Thiorhodovibrio frisius: one gene and its partner. The main gene of each other region encodes a partner of the protein of the gene in region 2 in a complex. Links are inferred from orthologs where the notes say so. Each region holds a gene or a part of one and is shown on either strand. Other genes may lie near its edges.

Region 1 (3,725 bases), 3.0 Mb from region 2 along the record:
CAGCCGTTGTTCAGCTTTCAGGAATGCGCAGAACCTGGCCGACGCGGATGCGGTCGCTCTCAAGCTGGTTGAGAGAGCGCAGTGATGGCAGGCTGACCTGATAATCGCGCGCAATATCGAGCAGGGTATCGCCGCGTTCGATGACATGACGGATGGAGCTGGCGCCCCTGTCATTTCTCATCGCAAACAGGGTTTGCGGCGGCGGATTGGCCTCGAAGTAGCGCTTGATTCCCACCAGAATGGCTTTCGCGACCTGGTTCTGAAAGGCTGGGTCGCGCAGGCGCTTTTCTTCCTCGGGATTGGAAATAAAGGCTGTTTCCACCAGCATGGACGGAATGTCCGGCGCTTTTAGCACAGCAAAGCCGGCGGACTGGATGCGACTCTGGTGCATTTTGCCCAGGTGTCCCAACTCGTCCAACACCGGCTTGGCCGCCAGCATGCTGTGCTCCATGGTCATGTTTTGGGTCATGTTCATCAGCACGCCAGCGACTTCTTCGTTGCTTTTCCCCAGGTCAATGCCGGCAAGAAGGTCAACCTCGTTCTCGCGTGCAGCCAGCCATTTGGCGGCCTCGCTGCTCGCGCCACGCTCAGACAGGGTAAAAACGGAAGAACCGCGTACGCTGCGATCGCGAAAGGCATCGGCATGAATTGACACGAACAAATCCGCGCGATGTTTGCGGGCGATGCGAATGCGCTCGCGCAGAATGACGAAGCGGTCGCTGTCGCGGATCATGGCCGCGCGCATCCCGGGCTCTTTATCGACCAAGCGGGCGAGAACGCGCGCAATGGCCAGGGTCACATCCTTCTCCCGAGTGCCGCGCGGGCCAACCGCCCCTGGGTCTTTGCCACCGTGACCAGCATCGATGGCAATCACCACATCGCGCGCCTTGAGCTTGACCGAGCGCTGTTGCACCGAGGGATGACCGGACAGGCCGCGCGAGGCCTCTGCCAACGCCTCCTGGCGGACTTCTTGCTCGGGTTTGGGTGTGAGGTCCACCACCAGACGATAACCATGACGCCCATCGGGTTGTAGACAGAAGCTTTTGACCCGCACCTTGCGCTTGAGGTCGAGCACGATTCTGGCGCTCTCCCCGGGGCGCTCGCCGCTGCGGATGCTTGTCAGCAGCGGATTGGTCGGATCAGGCTGGCGCAGCGGACCAGACAGGCTGACACCGGCTAAGTCGATGACCAGGCGGTCAGGTGAGTCGAGCGAGAAGATGTTGTGCTCAACCACCGGGCCCGAGGTATCGAGCACCAAGCGGGCCATTTCATTCTGGCTGGACAGACGCGCACCCTGGATCTCGACCCGAGCGGCGGCGCTTAAGCCCCATGACAGCAGACAGATGAGCAGAATGGTGATGAGTCGAATATTTTTCATAGTGCCCCCCGCAGGAAGCCTCGGACCCCAAGGTCGCAGGATTTTCGACGCTGGTGCCTCAAAGCATAGCAAGGGACGGCAAAATTGTCTATTTTTTCTGATGTTTGCCGGGGGTTTCTCTAAGTTGCTTAAAGTCTTGCGCGCGCAGCAGGTTTTGCGCGCCTAGGCATTGGCCGTCCCCAGTGCTCGCGCCGCCGCAGTTGCGACCTGCTGCCAGTCGCCACGACCGCAAAAACTCAGCGAACGGCCCGGCGGCTGCATCTCGATGCTGATGCTGAAATCGGGCGGCGGCAGCAGCCCGGCGCCGCGCTCGGGCCATTCGATCAATAATAGACCACCATCGCCGAGCAGCTCCTGCCAGCCGAGATAGTCAAGTTCCTCAGGATCGGCCAAACGATAGAGATCGAGGTGGAAGATGCGCTTGGAAGCAGGTTCGGCCCGGAATTCTTTGGGCTCGATCTCTTTGGGTTCAATCCCATGAGGCTTGATCTGATAGGGCTCGATCAGCGTATAGGTCGGGCTCCGCACCGCGCCCTGAACGCCATAAGCACGCAGCAGGCCGCGCACCAGTGTGGTTTTGCCGGCTCCGAGCTGGCCGTGCAGAAACACCAGTGCTCCTTTGGGTGCTGCCGAGATACTGCCCCGCCCTGTCTCTAGCCAGGGCGATAACAGCGGCGCCAGACTTTGCCCCACGCGCAGCATGCCTGGTTCATCGGGGATATAGAGCGCTGTCATCGCCCCTGCTCCCAACCCGCCAGACGGCACCACTGGCCGCGCAGGGCGGCGATGAGATCGGACGCCAGTAGACCACGTTCACCCTCGCGTGCGGCCCAGTCCGCTGCCGCTGCATGCAGGCAGACACCGGCACTGGCGGCCTGTTCAAGTGGGAGCCCCTGGGCGAGCAGCGCGCCAATGATGCCGGTCAGTGCATCGCCCATGCCGCCACTGGCCATACCGGGATTGCCCTGACTACAAAGCGCTGGCGCTTGTTGTGCGGCGCTGGCGATCAAGGTGCCCGCGCCTTTCAGCACCACAGCGCCACCATAGTGTTGCTGGAGTTCAGCAGCAGCCGCAAATCGGTCTTGTGCGATCTCGGCTGTTGTGCAGGCGAGCAGGCGCGCCGCCTCGCCTGGATGGGGTGTCAGTATCCAGTGATCTCGCCGTTGCGGCTGTTCGGCGAGCAGATTGAGCGCATCGGCATCCAGCACCAGCGGGCGCTGCCCGATGACCTCGGCTTGCAGCAAATACTCAAACAGCGCCCGGCCCCATGGAGCCCGCCCCAGCCCAGGCCCAAGCGCAACCAGACTTGCCCGCTCGAGCAGGGGCGCGAGCTGGTCGGGCGAGGACACTGCCGCAACCATCAACTCTGGGCGGGTCAGGTTGAGCAGCGCGGCATGGTCGGGGTGGGTTGCCAGGGTCACCAGCCCGGCGCCGGCACGCAGCGCGGCCTCGCCACACAGGCGCGCGGCACCGCTCATGCCAGGCGCACCGCCAACCACCAGCAGATGACCACAGCTGCCTTTGTACGCAGTGCGCGACCGGGGCGCGATGCGCGCCGCCTCCTTGGGCCAGTCGGTGCGGCGGGCGGCAGCCACTGTACTGGCATAGACCGCCGCCGGCACCTCAAGCGCGTCGAACTGGATACAACCGGTGCGGTCTGGCCCATCACCGGTAAACAGGCCCTGCTTCAAGCCGATGAAACTTAAGGTTGCAGTCGCGCGAATCGCCGCGCCAAGGATGCAGCCGGTGTCCGCGCTCAGTCCTGAGGGAATATCCACCGCCAGCACCGGCGCGCGACCTTGATTGACACGGTTGATCGCAGCAGCCATGTCGCCAGTCACCACACGCGTCAGCCCAGTGCCCAGCATGGCATCCACGATCAAATCGCTCGCCTCGGGCCATTCGGGCCAGGTCGAGACCTGGCCACCGGCATCGGCATAAGCGCTTGCCGCCGCTGCCGCTGCGCCGCTCAGGCGTTGGTGATCGCCAAGCCGCACCAAGCGCACCTGGCGCCCGGCGCTCCGAGCCAGCCTCGCCAGCACATAGCCGTCGCCACCGTTGTTGCCGGGGCCGGCCAGGACGGTGAGGCGCCCGGCTTGCGGCCAGTCGCGTTCGATGAGTCGCCACAACGCCGCACCGGCGCGCTCCATCAGGGTTTCGCCCGGGATGCCAAAACGCTCAATGGCACAGGCATCGAGCATGCGCACCTGTTCGGCCCGGTAGAGGGCGTAGGGCAGTTGTTCAGTGCTCGGCATCAAACGCGGCATTGGCTTGCCTTGATCAGTGTTTGGGCTCCAGTCCAGACGAATGTCTGACCGCCATCAGCGCATTTCCCGACTGGAGGGCA
Region 2 (3,538 bases):
CGGTATTCGGCCAGAAACTGCTCAAATACCCGGTCCCAGTATTCGGTCGCGAAGTTCACTGTGCGCAAGGGGATACCAAGGCGCTCGGTAACCGCTTGGGCATCGGCCAGATCCTCCGCTGCCGCGCAGTAGCCGGGGGCGTCGTCCTCTTCCCAGTTCTTCATAAAGAGCGCTTCGACCTGGTAGCCCTGCTCGATCAGCAGATGCGTGGCGACGGCGGAGTCGACTCCACCCGAGAGGCCAACCAGAACGCGCTGGGATGCGGACATGGCGCTTGCTTAGACCTGGGGCGCGCGGATGGTCAAGCCGGCCGGTAACTGCATGCAGGCGCAGTGCAGGCTGCCGCCTTGGGCGACCAGTGCGCGACAGTCAATGGCATGAACCTGGCGCTGCGGAAAAGCCGCTTGCAGGAGGCGCGTCGCCTCGGCATCGGCAGGGTCCTGGTAAACCGGCAGCAGCAGGGCGCCATTGATGAGTGCAAAATTGGCATAGCCAGCGGGTAAGCGCTGGCCGTCGGCGGCGAATAGGGGGCGCGGCTGGGGCAGCGGCAACAGGCGATAGGGTTGGCCGCTGGAGTCGCGCAGAGCCCGCAGCTCGGCGGTCATCTGTGCGATGGGGTCATGATCGGGGTCCGCCGGATCATCGCAGGTCACATGGGCAATGGTGCGCTGATCGATAAAGCGGGCGAGGGTGTCGATATGACCGTCGGTATCGTCGCCGCTCAACTGGCCATGCTCCAGCCACAGAAAATGGCGGATGCCGAGTCGCTGATGCAATTCCTGCTCAATGTCATCCTGGCTCCAGCCGGGATTGCGCGCCGGATCAAGCAGCGTGCGCCGCACCAGCAGCAGGCTGCCGGCACCGTCGCTGTCGATGGCGCCGCCTTCGAGCAGCAGCTCGCTGCGCTGCCAGGTGCTGTTGCCAAAAACGCCCTGCTCTTGCAGGCGGGCATTGATGGCATCGTCCAGCTCGCTGGCATATTTGCCGCCCCAGCCGTTGAAGCGAAAATCCAGCAGACAGGGCTGCCCCGGAGCGCCCAGCCCTTGGGTCTCCAAGACGGTGATGGGACCATGATCCCGGGTCCAGGTATCATTGCTGCGCGCCAAAGCAAAGATGAGCTGCGATGATGGCACGCCGGCATCGGCCAGCATTCCCGCCACCCGCGCCTGCCAGGCGGTATCCGGGCAGAGAATGAGCGCCGGCTGATAGCGGCAGAGCGCGCACACCATCTCGACATAGACCGCCTCGACCGCATCGAGCTGGTCGCACCAGTCTGTATCAGGATGCGGCCAGGTCAGCATCAGGGCGCTTTGGGGGTACCATTCGGCAGGCAGGGTTTTCATGATGGCGCAAGATTTGTGGCTCTGAATGTGGCAGTCTAAATGCTGACCCCGCGCAGGCAAAGCACGGCAACCGGAAGGTGAAGCGAGAATCTGGCATTTCGTTTGCCATCCGCTACCCCGTGCATGACGCACTGACCAACAATCCTCAACAATCACCGGCAATTATCGAACTAACAATAATGCGCGTCCTCGGCATTGAAACGTCCTGCGATGAGACCGGCGTGGCCATTTATGGCGACGACATGGGTCTGGCTGCTCACGCGGTTTACAGCCAGACCGAGATTCATGCGGAATACGGCGGCGTGGTGCCGGAGCTGGCCTCGCGCGATCATATCCGCAAGACGCTGCCGCTAATCCATCAGGTGCTTGATGAGGCCGGGCTGGGTGCGAATGACATTGATGGCCTGGCCTACACGGCGGGGCCGGGGTTAATCGGCGCTCTGCTGGTTGGTTCCGCGCTCGGGCGCAGTCTGGCCTGGGCCTGGGATGTGCCGGCTATTGGCGTGCATCACATGGAAGGGCATTTGCTCGCGCCCCTGCTCGAAGACCCGGCGCCAGACTTTCCCTTCGTCGCGTTGCTGGTTTCCGGTGGGCATACCCAGCTCGTCGAGGTCCAGGCTGTCGGGCAATACCGGCTGCTTGGCGAGTCAGTCGACGACGCCGCCGGTGAGGCCTTCGACAAGACGGCCAAGATTCTCGGGCTGCCCTATCCCGGCGGTCCGGCGCTCGCGCGCCTAGCCGAGCAGGGCGATCCTACGCGCTATCGCTTTCCCCGTCCGATGACCGACAGGCCGGGGCTGGAATTCAGCTTCAGCGGGCTCAAGACCTTTGCACTCAATACCCTGCATCAGCTTCAGACATCGGGCGAGGATTCAACTCAGGGCTATGCTGATATTGCCCGCGCGTTTGAAGATGCCGTGGTCGATACTCTGGTGATCAAATGCCGACGCGCGCTGCAACACAGCGGCCTGCAGCGTCTGGTGCTGGCTGGTGGCGTCAGCGCCAACTGCCGCTTGCGCGAGCGCATGACAGAGGCGATTGAAGCTATTGGCGGCCGGGCATTCTTCCCACGCCCGGCGCTGTGCACCGACAATGGCGCCATGATTGCTTATGCTGGCTGGTACAGGCTTAAAGCCGGTCAGCGTGAGCCGCTGGCGTTTCGGCCGCGTCCACGCTGGTCGCTGGAGGAGCTTGCGCCTCTGGCTGGCTGAGTGGTGGCGCGGTTTGGGGTCTTTCAGGCGAGGCTTGGCGGTAGGCCCCAAGCCGAGAAAGTGTTCAAGGTTCAATCGAATAATGGAGGTCGCGATGCAGCCTTTGGAAAAACAATCGCTGAGTTTCGAGGAATGGCTCGAAGCCGAGCGCGCTTCTCTGGAGGGAAAGACCGAGTATTTCGGCGGCGAAGTTTTTGCGATGGCCGGTGGCTCGGAAGCGCACAATTTGATCGCGGGCAACGTGCATGCAGAGTTGCGCGCCAGCTTCAAAGGGCGCCCCTGCTATGCCTACACGAGCGACATGAAAGTCTGGATCGCATCGGTCGAGCTCGGTGCATATCCTGACGCCATGGTGATCTGTGGTGAGCGTGAGTTCCGGGATGGGCGGCGGGATGTGGTGACCAATCCCAGTCTGATTGTCGAGGTGCTGTCGGACAGCACTGAGCTCTATGATCGCGGTAAGAAGTTCGAGCACTACCGGAAACTGCCCAGTCTGCAAGGCTATCTGCTGTTGTCGCAACAGCAGGTGAGCGCGGAGCTATTCCAGCGCGATGGTGATGGGCGCTGGTTCCTAAGGGACTACAATCAGCTCGATCAATCCATTGATTTGCCCTGGCTTGATGTCAGCCTGCCGCTGTCGGAGGTCTATGATAAGGTTGAATTCATTCCCGTTGCCAAGACCGATGGCGTTGCCGATGTCTGAGCGTTGCCACTTCAGCGACGGCCATTCTTGGCCGTCATCGCGGAGGTGCCTAAACTTTCGGTTTTTCAAAGACAAGCTATTGATTAAGACTCAGCTCCCATTATGACTGCATCAATTCAAGCATCCGACGCCCTCACCATTGCCGGTCGGAACTACCAGTCCCGCCTGCTCGTTGGTACCGGCAAGTACCGCGACCTTGACGAAACCGCGCGCGCCATCGAGGCGAGCGGCGCCGAGATCGTGACCGTCGCCGTGCGCCGGACCAATATCGGCCAGAACGC

What was found.
Region 1: the proteins of tsaD (region 2) and tsaE are in contact, whole or in part, in a crystal structure (PDB 6N9A), measured with the Thermotoga maritima proteins. The link is inferred for Thiorhodovibrio frisius from one-to-one orthologs. Residues at the interface, in WP_004082750.1 of Thermotoga maritima: Cys10, Asp11, Arg49, His50, Leu82, Gly84, Gly135, Gly136, Glu154, Thr155, Leu156, Asp157, Asp158, Ser159, Glu162, Asp165, Lys166, Arg169, Leu170, Tyr175, Lys213, Thr214, Leu217, Tyr218, Gln221, Arg222, Asn324; in WP_004082108.1 of Thermotoga maritima: Leu37, Gly38, Lys46, Lys57, Val59, Lys60, Ser61, Thr63, Phe64, Thr65, Leu66, Met67, Val69, Pro71, Tyr82, Arg83, Leu84, Asp86, Asp88, Phe89, Asp93, Ile128, Asp130, Glu131, Arg134.

Annotation. Positions count from the first base shown.
Region 1 is NZ_CP121471.1:1,267,325-1,271,049, reverse strand. The notes cover bases 328-3,326. They hold tsaE (tRNA (adenosine(37)-N6)-threonylcarbamoyltransferase complex ATPase subunit type 1 TsaE), read right to left. Parts: upstream 2,114-3,326; coding sequence 1,541-2,113; downstream 328-1,540. Other genes in these bases: Thiofri_RS06060 (NAD(P)H-hydrate dehydratase), read right to left, coding at 2,110-3,326; Thiofri_RS06070 (N-acetylmuramoyl-L-alanine amidase), read right to left, coding at 328-1,378. Outside these bases: more of Thiofri_RS06070, read right to left, coding at 11-327; more of Thiofri_RS06060, read right to left, coding at 3,327-3,633. UniProt on the Escherichia coli protein: Required for the formation of a threonylcarbamoyl group on adenosine at position 37 (t(6)A37) in tRNAs that read codons beginning with adenine.
Region 2 is NZ_CP121471.1:4,269,406-4,272,943, reverse strand. Bases 727-3,538 are described here. They hold tsaD (tRNA (adenosine(37)-N6)-threonylcarbamoyltransferase complex transferase subunit TsaD), read left to right. Parts: upstream 727-1,522; coding sequence 1,523-2,554; downstream 2,555-3,538. Other genes in these bases: Thiofri_RS19440 (thiazole synthase), read left to right, coding at 3,360-3,538; Thiofri_RS19445 (Uma2 family endonuclease), read left to right, coding at 2,649-3,257; Thiofri_RS19455 (agmatine deiminase family protein), read right to left, coding at 727-1,343. In the rest of the region: tRNA 2-thiouridine(34) synthase MnmA, read right to left, coding at 1-269; more of Thiofri_RS19455, read right to left, coding at 279-726.